DNA from 2 places in the Mesorhizobium sp. M8A.F.Ca.ET.202.01.1.1 genome. Region 1 is predicted to be linked to the other one. Evidence: riboswitches for the same ligand, from Rfam matches in the RefSeq annotation. Region 1 holds a riboswitch; the other holds the start of a gene.
The links. Region 1 has a riboswitch for cobalamin ahead of bluB (5,6-dimethylbenzimidazole synthase). Riboswitches for the same ligand answer to the same signal wherever they lie in the genome.

Region 1 (7,634 bases):
CTCGTGCGAGCGAGCCAGCCTCCGGATCAGATCCTGGTCGAGCGGCTTGGCGAAGCGGGCATCGGCAACCGTGGTGGAAAGCCCGGCCGCGCCGAGTTCCTCGGCGGCGGCAAGGCAATCCTGCAGCCTTGTGCCGAAGGACAGCAGGGCGACCTTGCTGCCTTCCCGGACGATGCGGCCTTTGCCGATGTCGAGAACCGAGCCGCGCTCCGGCATGTCGACGCCGACGCCGTTACCGCGCGGATAGCGGAAGGCTATCGGCCCGTCGTCATAGCCGGCGGCGGTGCGCACCATGTGGCGCAGTTCCGCCTCGTCGGCCGCCGCCATCACCACAAAGCCCGGCAGGCTTGCCAGGAAGGTGGTGTCGAACGCTCCACAATGGGTGGCGCCGTCGGCGCCGACGAAGCCGGCGCGATCGATGGGGAAACGCACGGGCAGTTTCTGGATCGCGACGTCATGGACGACCTGATCGTAGGCGCGCTGCAGGAAGGTCGAATAGATCGCCGCGAACGGCTTGTAGCCTTCCGATGCCAGGCCGGCGGCAAAGGTCACCGCATGCTGCTCGGCGATGCCGACATCGAAGGTCCTTGACGGGAACACCTCGCCGAACAGGTCAAGGCCGGTGCCGCTCGGCATGGCGGCAGTGACGGCAACGATGCGGTCGTCCTCGCGGCCCTCCTGGATCAGGCTTTCGGCGAACACCTTGGTGTAGGCCGGCGCGTTGGCCGGCGCCTTGGCCTGCGCGCCGGTGATGACGTCGAATTTGTTGACGCCGTGATACTTGTCCGCGGCGGCTTCCGCCGGCGCATAGCCCTTGCCCTTCTGGGTGACGACATGGATCAGCACCGGGCCCTTGCCGTTGTCGCGGACATTTTTCAGGACCGGAATCAGATGTTCCAGATTGTGACCGTCGATAGGGCCGATGTGATAGAAGCCGAGTTCCTCAAACAAAGTGCCGCCGGTGACGTAGCCGCGCGCATGCTCGACCGCCCGCGTGATGGCGCGATCGGCCCGCTTGCCGAGATAGGAGGTCAGCTTCTTGCCGAAGTCGCGCAGGCCGACATAGGTCTTGCCGGAAGCCAGTCGCGCCAGATAGGCGCTCATGGCGCCGGTCGGCGGCGCGATCGACATGTCGTTGTCGTTGAGGATGACGATGAGCCGGGCATCGAGCGCGCCGGCATTGTTCATCGCCTCATAAGCCATGCCGGCCGACATTGCGCCGTCGCCGATGACGGAAATGACATTGTTGCGGCCGCCTGAGAGGTCGCGGGCGGCGGCCATGCCCAAGCCGGCCGATATCGACGTCGAGGAATGGGCGGCGCCGAACGGGTCGTATTCGCTCTCGGCCCGGCGGGTGAAGCCCGACAAGCCGCCTTCCTGGCGCAAGGTGCGGATGCGGTCCCGGCGTCCGGTCAGGATCTTGTGCGGATAGGCCTGGTGGCCGACATCCCAGATCAGCCGGTCATCGGGTGTGTTGAAAACATAGTGCAGCGCCACTGTCAGTTCGACCACGCCCAGGCCGGCGCCAAGATGGCCGCCGGTGCGGGACACGGCATCGACCAGTTCGGCGCGCAGCTCGGATGCCAATTGCGGCAATTCGCTCTCGGCCAGCGTGCGCAGGTCGGCCGGGATGCGAATCCTGTCGAGAAGCGGCGTATGCGGCGTTGCGTTCACGGTGGGCCCAGACTTTCTGTTCATCGGCGGGATAGGCCGCCGGCCGGCGAAAGTAAATGCGTGTCGGTGACGCGGACGGCCAGCCTCTCGATCCGCTCAGCCTTCCGGCAGCGGAATGAATTCCTTCTCATCGCCAGGAACGATATCGAAGCGGCCGGTCTTCCATTCCTGCTTGGCCTGCTCGATGCGCTCCTTGGACGAGGAGACGAAATTCCACCAGATGTAGCGCTTCGAACCGAGCGAGGCGCCGCCGAACAGCATGAAATGCGCCCCGGTCAGCGATGATATGACGATCTCGTCGCCGGGGCGGAACACCAGCAGCCGTTCCGCCGGAAAGACGTCGCCCGAAATCGAGACCTCGCCTTCCAGCGTATAGATGGCGCGCTCTTCCGCATCGGCCGGGATTTTGACACTGGCACCGGGCGCCAGCCGCAAATCAGCGTAGAGCGTTTCGGAGTCCGCCCGCACCGGAGACCGCAATCCCTGGAAATCACCGATGACGACGCGCCCGCTGACGCCGTCGGCATCGATCTCGGGAAGCCGAAGCGCCGCTGTGTTCTCGAACACCGGCGCAACCTCTTCCTTGCCATCGGGCAGTGCCAGCCAAGTCTGCAAGCCGGAGATGGACATCGGCGCGCCGCGCAATTCCTGTGGCGTGCGCTCGGAATGGACGATGCCACGGCCCGCGGTCATCAGGTTCACGTCGCCGGGCTGGATCACCATTTCGGTGCCGAGCGAATCGCGATGCCGGATCTTGCCGTCGAACAGATAGGTCACGGTCGACAGGCCGATATGCGGGTGCGGACGGACATCGAGCGCCTGGCCGGCGCGCAGGATGGCCGGGCCCATGCGGTCGAAGAAGATGAACGGCCCGACCAGCCGCCTCTTGGCGGTCGGCAACGCGCGGCGCACTTCGAAGCCGCCAATATCCTTGGCGTTGGGGATGACCATCAACTCGATCTGGTCGCTGGCGAAGGCATCGCCGGCCTCAGGGTCTTTCCCCGGGAAGAAGCTCATGAACTCTCCTGGTCAGCGCTCGGTGGCTGCCTCAGCCGCATCAGGCAAAGCGGATCGCGGCCTTTGCTCTTAGTTTGGCCGCCACCTCTTCGCGATTGCGCGGATGCTGGTGGGTTTCGAGGGAATCAAGCAATTCGCGTGCCGATGCCGCGATGGCTTCGACAGCATGATCGAACGCATGCTGGTTCTGTTTCGACGGCCGCGTCGTTCCACTCAGCTTGCGGACAAACTGGAGTGCCGCGTCGCGGACTTCGTCGTTGGTTGCCGGCGGATCAAAATTGAACAGGGTCTTGATGTTTCTGCACATCGTTTCCAAACCTCCTCTTGTCCGTTTCAATCGGGACGAACTGTATCCTCAATCATGATCGTGTCCAAAAATCGGTAAGACTGCGAGGGCGCCTTAGTCCGCGTCGAGCGGCTCGGTTCCAACCGGCTTGCCATCGCGCGACAGCCTGATCTTCTCGACCTTGTCCTCGGCTGCCTTCAGCAAGCGGTCGCAATGCGCCTTCAGCGCCTCGCCGCGCTCGTAGATCCGGATCGACTGGTCGAGCGGCACGTCGCCGCGCTCCAGATCATCGACGATCTTCTCCAGCGCGTCGAGTGCCTGTTCGAAGCTCATCGCCTTGACGTCTTCGTTGATCTCACCGCTCATCATTCATCCTTTCATCAGTCGCCCGACATGGGCGGCGACCGAAAATGCCAATCCTTGCAGATCGTAGCCACCCTCGAGCAGGCTGACGAGCCGGTTGCCGCCGTGGCGTGCGGCGCGCTGCATCAGTTGGCCGGTCGCCCAGTCGAAATCGTCCTCGGTCAGATTGATCTCGGCCAGCGGGTCGCGGTGGTGCGCGTCGAAGCCGGCCGAAATGATGATCAGGTCGGGGGCGAAATTGTCGAGCGATGGCAGCACGCGCGACAGGAAGGCATCGCGAAACACCTCGCTGCCGGTCTGTGGCGCCAGCGGCGCGTTGACGATGTTGCCGGCACCGGTCTCGTTCTTCGCCCCGGTGCCCGGGTACAACGGCATCTGGTGCGTCGAGCAATAGAGCACCGACGGATCGTCCCAGAAAATATCCTGCGTGCCGTTGCCGTGATGCACGTCCCAGTCGACGACGGCGACACGCTCGGCGCCGTGCCTCTTCTGCGCGTAGCGGGCAGCGATCGCGGCCGTGTTGAAGAAGCAGAAGCCCATTGCCGTGGTCTTTTCGGCATGGTGGCCAGGCGGACGGGCGGCGACGAAGACATTGTCGGCGCGGCCCGCAAAGACGTCGTCGACGGCGGCGTTGGCGGCGCCGATCGCCGTGATCGCGGCCTGCCAGCTCTTCGGGCTGGCGGTGGTGTCGGCGTCGATGTGGGCAATGCCTTCGTGGGGGATGGCGGCGCGGACACGCGCGACGAAATCGGCGGGATGCGCATAGAGGATCGTCGCCTCGTCGCCTTGCGGTGCCTCGACGCGGTCGAGCGCGGCAAAAGCTTCGTCGTCGAGCACGCGCTCGATGGCGCGCAGGCGGTCGGGCCGCTCGGGGTGACCCGGCGGGGTGATGTGTTCGAGAAAGATGGGGTGCGTGTAGAGACGGGTAGCCATCTCCCCTATCTAGTGCCCCGGCGCCGTAATGGCCATGCGCAGCGGCTTGATCGCTGGGGAAAATCACGCCTGCGTCCATTGGCGTCGCTGCGGGGATTGGCGGCGCTGGGGCTTCGGCGTAAGGTTGCCGCCACTGCCTGGTGCCTGCCGGTCTGTTTGTTTTAGCCGCATTCTGCGACGCCAAATGATTTCACTTGGCTGCAAATGCTCCGGCGGGAGAATCGGGAACACGGTTGAATTCCGTGGCGTGCCCAACGCTGTAAGGGGGACCGCGCCGGTAAATGCCACTGTCGATGACGGGAAGGCACCGGACGCGGGTTGATCCCGAGCCAGAAGACCGGCCTGGCAGGCATCGTCATCCGCATGGTCAGGCGGATGACATCAGAGCGATGTGGGTCCTCTTGGACGCGCAAAGTTCGCTCTGAGAATTTGAACTGCTGCAATCGCAAGGGGATAAGCGATGCCGGAAGCCATGACCGCTCCAATGGGCGATGGATTTGATCAGATAGCGCGTGACGCGGTTTATCGCGCCATGTTCACGCGGCGCGACGTCCGCAGCCATTTTACATCGGAGGCGATCGACGATGCAGTGCTGGCGCGGCTGCTGCTTGCCGCCCACCACGCGCCATCGGTCGGCTTCATGCAACCCTGGAATTTCATCGTCATCCGCGATGCCGCGCGACGGGCGAAGGTGCGCGACCTGTTCCTTGCCGCGCGCGAGCAGGAACTGCCGGCAATCGAGGCAGACCGGCAGGCGCTCTACCGCAAGCTCAAGCTCGAAGGCATTTGCGAAAGCGCATTCAACATCTGTATCACCTGCGACCGCGAGCGCTCGAAAGGCTCGCCGCTGGGGCGCTGGCACAACCCGGAAATGGATCTCTACAGCACGGTCTGCGCGGTGCAGAATTTCTGGCTGGCCGCGCGCGCTGAAGGCGTTGGCGTCGGCTGGGTCAGCATCATCGAGGCGCAAGCGCTGAAAAGCCTGCTGTCTGTCCCCGACCACGTGACGCCGATCGCCTATCTTTGCGTCGGCCGTGTCTCGGAGTTCGCGCCGAAACCGGACCTCGAAACGCATGGCTGGGGCCGACGCCTGCCGCTGCCCGACCTGATCATGAGCGAGACGTTTTGCGGCCAGGGTGAGGCACCGCTCAAATTGGCGGTGGCGCGCCTCGACACCGTCGCAGGTGCGCCCGCCAGCCCCGCCGATCAGCGCGTCGCGCCGGCCGTGCCCCAGCGCGAGCCGCCGAAGGTGGAGAGCGCCTTGTCCTTGAGTTCCCGGAACTTCGATGAGGCTTCGGCCAGCCTGGCGTCCCAGGCCGGATCAGGCACCTGGCCCTCGATGGTCCTGAAATAGACCTGCATCAGGCAGGCAATGGCGAATGGCTCGATGAAGGCCGCCTTGAAAGCCCAGGCAAAGACGATGGCGAGCACGAAAGCCCAGCCGGCGAGTTGCCCGGGCATGACGTAAAGAATGGCGGCTGCCGGAGCCAGCATCAGCAGGAAAATCACGAAAGACACCCCCCACATGATGACCGCCAGCCAGACGGCGTTCTTGACCATGGTCTTGCCGTTCTGGGCGTAGAGCACCACGCCTTGGCGCGCCGTCTCGAACGGCGAGGACGAATTGATGCGGATGTTGTAGCCGAGAATGATCTCGTCGACATAGGTCAGCGACAGCCGGATCACCGTGTTGAGGAACGAGACCAGGCCGCTCAGACCGGGGATGGGCAGGAAGGCCGCGATGCCACCCAGCAGGCCGGTGATGGCGCGGATAGCGCCCTTGACCAGCTGGTCGACGACGAAAAGGATGTTCGCCTCGGCAAAGCGCTCGGTCACAACCTCTTTCGCGTAGGCGATCTGGTTCTGGCCGTCGGGAACGTCATGTCCGTCGATCAGATGCACCATGACGGCGATATGGCCTGCCTTGACGACGTAGAGGATGTATTCGCGGATCCAGTAGACGGCGATCGAGACGACGCCGAAACCGACCACACCGCCCCAAAGGGCAAAGGACAACGGTCCGTCGGGATCGGTGGAGATATGTCCGACGCCGTAGCCGACCGAGGCACCGGTGCCGGTGGCCATGACGTAGGCCAGTGTGATGCCGAAATAGACGACCATGCGAAAGACAATGAAAGGCCAGGTCCGCATCATGATGGACACCGACCTGCCGATATCGAAATCCCACATGCCCGATTCTCCCCTCAGAGATGGCTGGGGAGGATGCGCCCAAACCGGCTATTGTCAATTGCAGGCGGTGGCGGAAGCGCCACGGCGGCTCAGTTTGGCTGTGCTTCCGGTTTCTCGAGCAGGCCTTCGAGCAATTGCTTGAACGCCGCCACCACCTTCCTCGACGTCGCTTCGGGATCGTTCGAGTTGGCGATCCGCTGTGCGGCCTGACTGCTCGCACCGTTGATCAATCGCGCCGCCGTTTCGGGATCGACGCCCGGCACCACCATCCCCTCCTGTTGCAGCGCCGTCAGATGATCGGTCATTGAACCGACGCAGGCATTGGCATTCGACCATTGCGCCGGGTCTCCCAGCACGGCCGGACCGTCCCGGAACATGATGCGCTGGATTTCCGGCTCCAGTGCCATTTCGATGTAGGTCGTGCATTCGTCGACGAAATGCTGCCAGCGGGTCGGCGCCCTCGCCGCGACCTCATTCACCCGGGCGGCCATTTCCGCGTCGATCTCGGCGATAACCGCCTGCAGCAGTCCCTTCTTGTCGCCGAAGTGATGATAGAGGGCGCCGCGTGTCAGCCCGGCCGACGCGGTGAAATCGTCCATCGACGCTTCGGCGTAGCCAATGGTGCCGAAAGCCTGGCGGGCCGCCGTGATCAGCTTGGCTCGCGTCTCGGCAATCATCTCCTTGCGGGGTCTGTGCATTGTTCTGGACCTATCCACATACGTCTCGTATGCCAATTGACATACGCAACGTATGAACTACCTGACATTCATACGCATCGTATGTAATTGTCGCATCATCCTTTGTCGAGGAACCAGCCATGCAAAACCCCTATTCGGAAATCTTTCGAGCCCCCGGAACCAAAGGCTTTGCGGCCGCCGGCTTCCTGGCGCGCCTACCGATCGCCATGGCACCGATCGGCATCGTCGCGATGCTGTCTCAGACGCGTGGCGAATACTGGCTGGCCGGCGCGGTCTCGGCGACTTTCGCGCTGGGCAACGCTTTCGTGGCGCCGCAAATATCAAGACTGGTGGACCGTCTGGGCCAGACACGCATCGTGGTCCCCACCACCATCATCACCGTGATCGCCTTCGCGGTTCTCATCGCTGCAGCCAATCAGGATTGGCCGGTCTGGACGCTGTTCGTCTCGGCACTGGCGGCCGCGGCCATGCCC
Region 2 (7,634 bases), on a different contig from region 1:
TGCCCGTGGCGTTCTGGGCCGGCAGCAGCGAGAAGTCGGCGCCGGTGCCGGCGCCGATAGCCTTGACGGTCGCCTCGAAGGTCCTACCCGGATAGGTATCGACCACGATCTCCGCCTTCTGACCCGGCTTCATGTTGGTGAGCTGGGTTTCCTTGAAATTGGCGTCGATCCAGGTGTCACCGGTCTCGACCAGCGCAAACAACGGAGTGCCGGAGCCGACATACTGGCCGACCTTGAAGGATGCGGCTTGATAGACAAGACCATCGGCAGGCGCCCTTACCGTGCTCTGCGCCAGGTCATAGGCAGCCTTGTCGCGCGCGGCGAGTGCCGACATCACGGTCGGATGCTTGTCCGTCTCGATATCGGGATTGCCGCCAAGTGCCGCCTTGGCGCTGACGATGCCCTGATCGGCAACGGCAAGCTGCTGCTTGGCCTTGTCGAGATCATTCCTGGCCTCATCCAGCGAAGACTTGGCATTGATCCCTTTCTGGGCAAGATCGGCGGCACGGTCATATTGCGACTGCGCATAGGCAACTTCGCTGCTGGCGGATTTTTCCTGCGCCAACGCCTGGCTGTAGGCGGCGCGCAGCTGCTCGACATTGAGGCGCGCGGCAGCCACCGCTGCGTCGGCCTGCCCAAGCGCGATCCGGTAAGGCTCGGGATCGATGGCGAACAGGAGATCGCCCTTCTTCACCGTCTGATTGTCCGATATGGCGACCTGGACGATACGACCGGCCGTGTCGGAGGCGATCGACACCTTGGCCTGCTGCAGATTGGCGTTTTCCGTTTCCTGGTAGCGCCCGCCCGTCACCCAGACATAGCCGCCGCCGATGACCAATGCCGCCGGCAAGGCGAACATCAGGAAGAAGCGGCCGATGCGGCGCTTCTTCTTCGGCGCCGGGGCCGGCTGCACGGGAGGAGCGACCGCGACGGGAGCGGCGGCCGGCTGGGCAGGCGCTTCCATCTCCACCTTGGGAGCGTTTTCTTCGACCTTGGCTACCGCGTTCATGCTGCCGCACCTTCCGCACTCTTGATCTTTTCGAGCGACGAAGCTTCGCCGTCCGTCAGATTCTGTACGATTACATCCAGCGCCCGGATCAGGACGCGTCGGTCTTCCGGCGAAACGCCGCTGAGCGATTCCTCATAGACCTCGCCAGCAAGGCTCTTGACGTCCGCATAGGCCGCGTTCGCCTTCTCGGTCGGGAAGATCATGCGCACGCGCCGGTCGGCCGCGTCGGAGCGGCGTTCGATCCAGCCGCCCTCCTCCATCCGGTCGACCAGGCGTGAGACGCTGATCGGCTCGATTTCGAGCAGTTCGGCGAGCCGCGCCTGCGCTACGCCCGCCTCCTTGGCAACGCGGACCAGAAGCCGCCATTGCGCCGAAGACAGGCCCAGCCCGCTGGCGCGCGCCTCAAAGCGCTTGCGCATCAGGCGCTGCACGTCGTGGATCAAAAATCCCAATCTGTCGATGCCATCTGAAACCATAAGCGATAGATATAATAAGCGTGCTTACTATTCAAGATGCCACAGCGCGATGAAAGCCGGCAAAATGCGCATGGCAGGCCTGCAATCCGATCCTGGTTAGCGGCAGATGAACGTGTACCGGTGCGCAACAACGCTCGGAGGGCACGTCTTCACAGGCGGTTTCGGACAACCATGGTGACGACGAAGAACGCGCCGAGCGAGCTGGTGATGATGCCGATCGGCAGTTCCTGCGGCGGCAGCAAGGTTCGGGCCAGGAGATCGCTTGCCAGCAGCAGCACCGCCCCGAACAGCGCACAACTTGTGATCAGGCGCAGATGCAGTGGACCGGCCAGCGGCCGCGACAGATGCGGTATCATCAATCCGACAAAGCCGATCACGCCGGCGACCGAGACGAGGATTGCCGTCGAGAAAGCGGCCACGAGAAATGTCGTCCTGCGCATGCGCGCCACCGGCACGCCTAGACTCTCGGCGGCGCTCTCACCGGCGAGGAAAGCGTCCAGGCTGCGATGGCTCCACAGCCCGTAGGCCGCGATCGTGCCGGCGCCCACCGCCCCCAGCCATACATTGTCCCAGCGCGCCAGCCCGAGCCCGCCCATGGTCCAGAACAGGACCGAATGAGCCGCGCGCTGGTCACCGGCAAAAACCAGATAATTGGTCAAGGCCGTGAACATGAAGGAAACGGCAAGACCGGCGAGGATCAGCCGCTCAGGACCTTGCCCCCTCACCCGCGCCACCAGCAAAAGCACGATGGAGGCGGCGAGGATGCCGCCAGTGAACGCAGCCACGGGCAAGGTCCAGATGCCGAAACTGTCGCCGAACACGGTAATGACGGAAACCGCGCCGGCGGCGGCCCCCGACGACAGGCCGAACAGGAAGGGGTCGGCAAGATCGTTACGGGTCACCGTCTGCAAAAGCGCGCCGACGATGCCCAGCCCGCCGCCGACACAGATCGCCAGGATCGTGCGCGGCAGCCGCAGGTCGACGACGATCTTGCCGACCGGGCCCGATATCTCAGGCTCGTCCAGTCCGACGGCACGGCCAAGGGCGGCGATGACATCGCTCAGAGGTATCAGCGTCGAGCCATAAGCGATCGACAGCAGCGCGAGAGCGACGAGCGTCACCGCGCCCGCCGTCATGGCCAGCGTGAAGGCCCTGTGCCCTGAAAGCACGCCGGATTTGTGCTCTCGGGCAAGATCCATCAGAACGCTTCCGGATGCATCGCCCTGGCGATCTTGCCGATGGCTTCGATGTTCGCCGGTCCTGGTGTCAGCTCGGCATAACGAAGCGCCACGAAGCGCTCGTTCCTGACCGCGTCCGTCTCCTTCATCGCCGGGTGCGCCTTCAGGAAATCGAGCAGTTTCCTGTAGCCGCCGCCGTCCTGATAATCGAGCAGGATGAGGAATTGCGGATTGCGCGCCGCCACCGTCTCCCAGTCCGTGTTGCCCCAGCTCGTTTCCAAGTCGGCCATGATATTGTCGCCGCCGGCCGCCGAGATCATGGCGCTGGGGATGGCGAATTTTCCCGCGGTAAACGGCTTGTCCTCGCCGGAATCGTAGAGGAACACGCGTGTTCCCTTCGCGCTGCCGACCTTGGCGCTGATCTCGGCGAGTTGCGCCTTCCAGCCGGCAACAAGCTGTTCCGCTTCTGCCTCCTTGCCGAAGATCTTGCCCAGCTTTTCGAGGTCGCCATAGAGCAGGTCCATGGAGGCGGCCGGGCGGCTCTTGTCGAGGTGGACGCAGCTTTCGGTCAGTACCAGCGTCTTGATGCCGTGCGGAGCGAGCGTGTCGGGCGTCACGTCGCCGCCGGGCTTCATGCCGTAGTACCAGCCGGCGAAGAAGACGTCGGGCTCGACGGCGACGAGGTTCTCCAGGGTCGGATATTTCGGCGCCAGTTCGGGAATGGCACCCTGTTCGGCCTTGAATTCGGGGCCGACCTTGTACCATCCACTGATGCCCGTCAGGCCGACGATCGAAGGCTGCAGCTTCAGCGCGAAGGCCATCTCGGCCATGTTGAGATCATGGATGACGGCGCGCTTCGGCGGAGCGTCGAAGGTCAGCGGCTTGCCGCAGCTGTCGACGGTGACGGGGAAGGCGAAGGCCGTCGAGGCCAGCAGCGAGAGGGCGAGCGAGAAGGCAAGGCGTTTCACGGATTTGCTCCTTGGTTGAACCGTGTCGGACGATGAGGGGCGTTGATCAGGATGGCGGCGAGGCGCGGTTCGGAAGGTCGAACACCGTCAGTTCGCGATCCTCGGTGGGATGGCGCAGGCGAAACACGTCGACGCCGAAAATCTCGCGGATCAGCTGTTGCGTCAACGCCTCGTGCGGCGGCGCCAGCGCCTGCAGCCGGGCTTCGTTCATCACCGCGACCCTGGTGGCGAAGGGTGCCACCAGGGTCAGATCGTGCAGCACCGCGATAACGGTCATGCCGAAGCCGGCCACCAGTTCGAGCAGCTGCGCGCGGGCGCGCGGGTCAAGGTGGTTGGTCGGTTCGTCGAGAAAAAGGATCTTGGGCTCCTGCGCGATGGCACGCGCAAGCTGGGCGCGCTGGCGTTCGCCACCAGACAGCGAGCCGATGCTCCGGCCGAGCAACGACAACAGGCCGGTCCGGCGCAGCGCGTCCACCACAATGTCGCGTTCCTCGCTCCGGCCCCTCAGGCCGGCATGCGGGACGCGGCCAAGCTCGACATAGTCGATCACCGCCAAACGCGGATCCGGTTGGTCGCTCTGGCCCACGACGGCGATATGCAGGGCCCGCTTGGCGGGCGAAATCATGTCCAGGCGCCGCCCGCCAAGCTTCACCTCTCCGAAGCTCGGCCTGAGCATGCCGGACAACATGCGCAGCAACGTGGTCTTGCCGGCGCCGTTGGGGCCAATGATGGCAAGGCGGTCGCCTGATGTCACCGACAGGCTGACCGCATGGACCAGATGCCGGCCATTCGCTATCGCGCCCAGGTCGCACGCATCGAGAAGCGGCGTTGTCATCGACTGCCTTCCGCCAGCTTGCCCGCCCCCGGAATGCGGGCAAGCGTCTTGCCGGCCAGGCGCGGCGGACGTTGTCCGGAATTGCACCAGCCGTCGGCAAGCGAAGCGTAGAGCCGGGCAAATCGCACGAGGTCGGCGGCGTCGGCCTGCGCGTCGATCGACCCGAAGAGATAGGCGGCCTTGCCTGGTGCCTGGAAAGCCACCGTCAGGGGGCGCGCGCAACCCGCCATGCAAGCCACGCCCTCGACCGTGAAACCATGCGCCACGTCAGGCTGGGCCGAGAGGCGGAAGCGCAACTCGGCGCACAAACCTTCGCCCGACCTGATGCCGGTCGGCACGTCGCGGCAAAGGGTGCACACGATGATCTGGTGCATGGGGCTGGGCTGAATACGATCGATTGTGCCGTCCAACTTCCCGTCACTTTCAAAACTGGCGACGGAAGGATGTTGGTCGACCGGCCGACAAGACCGATGTCCACGTTTCCTCCCGGCACACCCCGTCCGGTCAACTCAGTGATGGCAGGTCTCCTGGCTCACGGGTCTCTGCGCAATCCTGCCTTCCCAGCCTTGCCGGCCAGTGGCGTTCCGGATCTTGCTCGCCGCTTACAGTTGCGGGGGCAGCCGCGGCCTCGACCCCAAAACCGGGTCTCACCGCGTTCCCTTTTCACCCCTCGCCTTTCGGCTCGGGGACCATCACGAGTCGCAGCCTATGCCGCGAGCGGTTTCGAGGCAAGGCGACTGCCTTGTTTTGTTATAACAGAACTTATACGAGAGCAAGCCTGCCGTCGGCATGGCGTGCACGGACTTTACGTCCACGCCTGACAGCGTTGCCGTTTTCGATTTTGCGCCATGCGCAATTTCGATCAAACTGGCCGGGCAACGAGGCGCCAGAGTGAAGACGCCACATGCGAGGAACACATGAACCCGACCGAGAAAGCGCTATGGTTTGTCGAAAGCCATCTGCCGGAGGCTGTTACGCTCGACGACGTCGCCCAAAGCAGCGGCGTGTCGCGCTTTCATGTGACACGCGCCTTCGGCGCGGCCACCGGCCGTTCCGTCATGGGTTACATGCGCTCGCGCCGGCTGACCGAAGCGGCGCGCAGGCTCGCCGGCGGCGCGCCCGACATACTGTGCGTCGCGCTCGACGCCGGCTACAACTCGCATGAGGCTTTCACCCGTGCCTTCCGCGACCAGTTCGGCACCACGCCGGAACTGGTGCGCGCGCAAGGTTCGACCAAGACACTCGATCTCGTGGAGCCTATCCTGATGGACCATACCCTGCTCACCAGCCTCGAACCACCGCGCTTCGAGACCAGCCGACCTTTCCTCATCGCCGGCTTCGGCGAGCGCTACAGCTGCGAATCGAGCGCCGGCATTCCGATGCAGTGGCAGCGTTTCAGCCCTTATATCGGCAACATACCCGGCGAAGTCCCAGGCGTTTTCTACGGTGTCTGCCTCAACGGCGACGATGCCGGCAATTTCGACTATGTCGTCGGCGTCGAAGTGTCGGACTTCTCCGACCTGCCGAAGGACTTCTACCGGGTGCGCGTGCCGGCGCGGAAATACGCCGTTTTCACGCATCGCGAGCACATCTCGACCATCCGGCGCACGGTCAACACGATCTGGAACAGCTGGCTCCCGGCCTCCGGCCATGAAATCGCCGACGCGCCGGAATTCGAGCGCTATGGGCCCGAATTCGATGCCCGCACCGGCAATGGCGGGCTGGAGATCTGGGTGCCGGTCAAGGCATAGAGGCGCCGCTACAGCTCCAGATCCCAGTTCTGTCCAACCAGATCCTTGCCGAAGGAATGGTGAGGCTCTTCCTCGGTCAGCTTGAAACCGGCCGCCTGGTAGATGTGCCGGGCCGCGGTCAGAATGTCGTTGGTCCACAAAGTCAGCGTCTTGTACCCCCTGGCGCGGGCAAAGCCGATGCATTCCTCGACCAGCCGTTTGCCGATGCCGAGGCCTCGCGCCGACGGTTCGACATAGAGCAGCCGCAGCTTGGCCACCTGATCGGATTTGCGCACGACGAAGACCGAGCCGACGACCTCGCCTTCCCGCTCGGCGATCCAGCCGCGCTCCCATTTCGGATCGAATTTCTTTACGAACTCGCCGAGGATCTCAGCGACTAGCGCCTCATAGGTTTCGTCCCAGCCATAGTCCTGCGCGTAGAGCATGCCCTGGCGGCGCGTGACCCAGCCGATGTCGCCAACCTCTAGCGGCCGCAGGATGTAAGGCACCTTGGGTTCGGGTCTGTCGCCGAGCAGGTCCTGAACGATGCGCATGGCCTTGACCAGCCGATCCTGGTCGACGGGCGCCAGTCGATCGAGCAGCGCTCGCACCTGGTCGTGCGAATCCTGGTTGAGCGGCGCGAAGGCTTCCCTGCCCGCCGGCGTCAGCGCGATCGAGGCGCGGCGCGCGTCCGCTTCGGTGGCTTCGCGCTCGACCAGACCGCGTTCCTCGAATTTTTTGAGCAAACGGCTGACATAGCCAGGGTCGAGGCCGAGATCGCGCACCAGGTCGCTGGCGACGAGCCCGTCGCGATGGGCAAGCTCATAGAGCACCCGCGCCTCGGTAAGCGAAAAGGTGCTTTTCAGCCAACCTTCGTCGAGCACACCGATCTGGCGGGTGTAGAAGCGGTTGAAGGCGCGCACTGCGTCGATGCGTTCCTTGCCGGGGTGGTCGTGGATCGTCATGGCAGTCCTCCTGTCGTGGACAGGATCAATCATTTAGTTGACTTAGTCAATAAAGTCATTGTAACGAGGCGCTTCACAACTTCGTCATTCTAGGAGAAGGAGCGAAGAGGAGCGCAGCCCCTAGAATCACGACATCGCAAATGCAGGCGCCAGTGGCGAACGCCGAAACGTCACCCCATCGGCAGCACCGGCCAGCGGTCGACGATCCTGCCACGGGAAAGCACCGCGATCGGTCCGAGCTGCTGCAGCACGGCTTCGCTCTGCGTCGGCCGCAGGAACGCATGGTCGCCGGGCCTGACAACGGCCTCGGCGGGCAGGCCCATGAATTGCTGGTTGGAGGACAGGCCAAGCAGGCCGTTCGTCGTCATGCCTTCGGGAAACACCGGTTCGGCCATCCATTTGCCGCCATAGAGATAACAACCCTTGCGCGGAAACCGGCCGAGCGCCTGGAGCAGACGCGAAACCGCCGGCGG

Region 2: it holds a riboswitch for cobalamin, as region 1 does, so the genes downstream of both, EN845_RS03085 (DUF1636 family protein) here and bluB (5,6-dimethylbenzimidazole synthase) in region 1, are expected to answer to the same signal.

What each region holds. Positions count from the first base shown of each region.
Region 1 is NZ_SRUN01000015.1:94,309-101,942, forward strand. It holds gene dxs (1-deoxy-D-xylulose-5-phosphate synthase) at 1-1,698, opposite strand, end outside; gene EN845_RS27835 (pirin family protein) at 1,771-2,691, opposite strand; gene EN845_RS27840 (DUF2277 domain-containing protein) at 2,732-2,998, opposite strand; gene EN845_RS27845 (exodeoxyribonuclease VII small subunit) at 3,092-3,343, opposite strand; gene EN845_RS27850 (histone deacetylase family protein) at 3,347-4,273, opposite strand; cobalamin riboswitch at 4,452-4,634, shown strand; partial or broken gene bluB (5,6-dimethylbenzimidazole synthase) at 4,806-5,312, shown strand; gene EN845_RS27860 (hypothetical protein) at 5,480-6,463, opposite strand; gene EN845_RS27865 (TetR/AcrR family transcriptional regulator) at 6,553-7,161, opposite strand; gene EN845_RS27870 (MFS transporter) at 7,281-7,634, shown strand, end outside.
Region 2 is NZ_SRUN01000001.1:569,428-577,061, forward strand. It holds gene EN845_RS03060 (HlyD family secretion protein) at 1-1,009, opposite strand, end outside; gene EN845_RS03065 (MarR family transcriptional regulator) at 1,006-1,485, opposite strand; gene EN845_RS03070 (iron ABC transporter permease) at 1,635-2,684, opposite strand; gene EN845_RS03075 (ABC transporter substrate-binding protein) at 2,684-3,631, opposite strand; gene EN845_RS03080 (ABC transporter ATP-binding protein) at 3,678-4,466, opposite strand; gene EN845_RS03085 (DUF1636 family protein) at 4,463-4,840, opposite strand; cobalamin riboswitch at 4,966-5,175, opposite strand; gene EN845_RS03090 (AraC family transcriptional regulator) at 5,384-6,217, shown strand; gene EN845_RS03095 (helix-turn-helix domain-containing GNAT family N-acetyltransferase) at 6,226-7,161, opposite strand; gene EN845_RS03100 (DSD1 family PLP-dependent enzyme) at 7,332-7,634, opposite strand, start outside.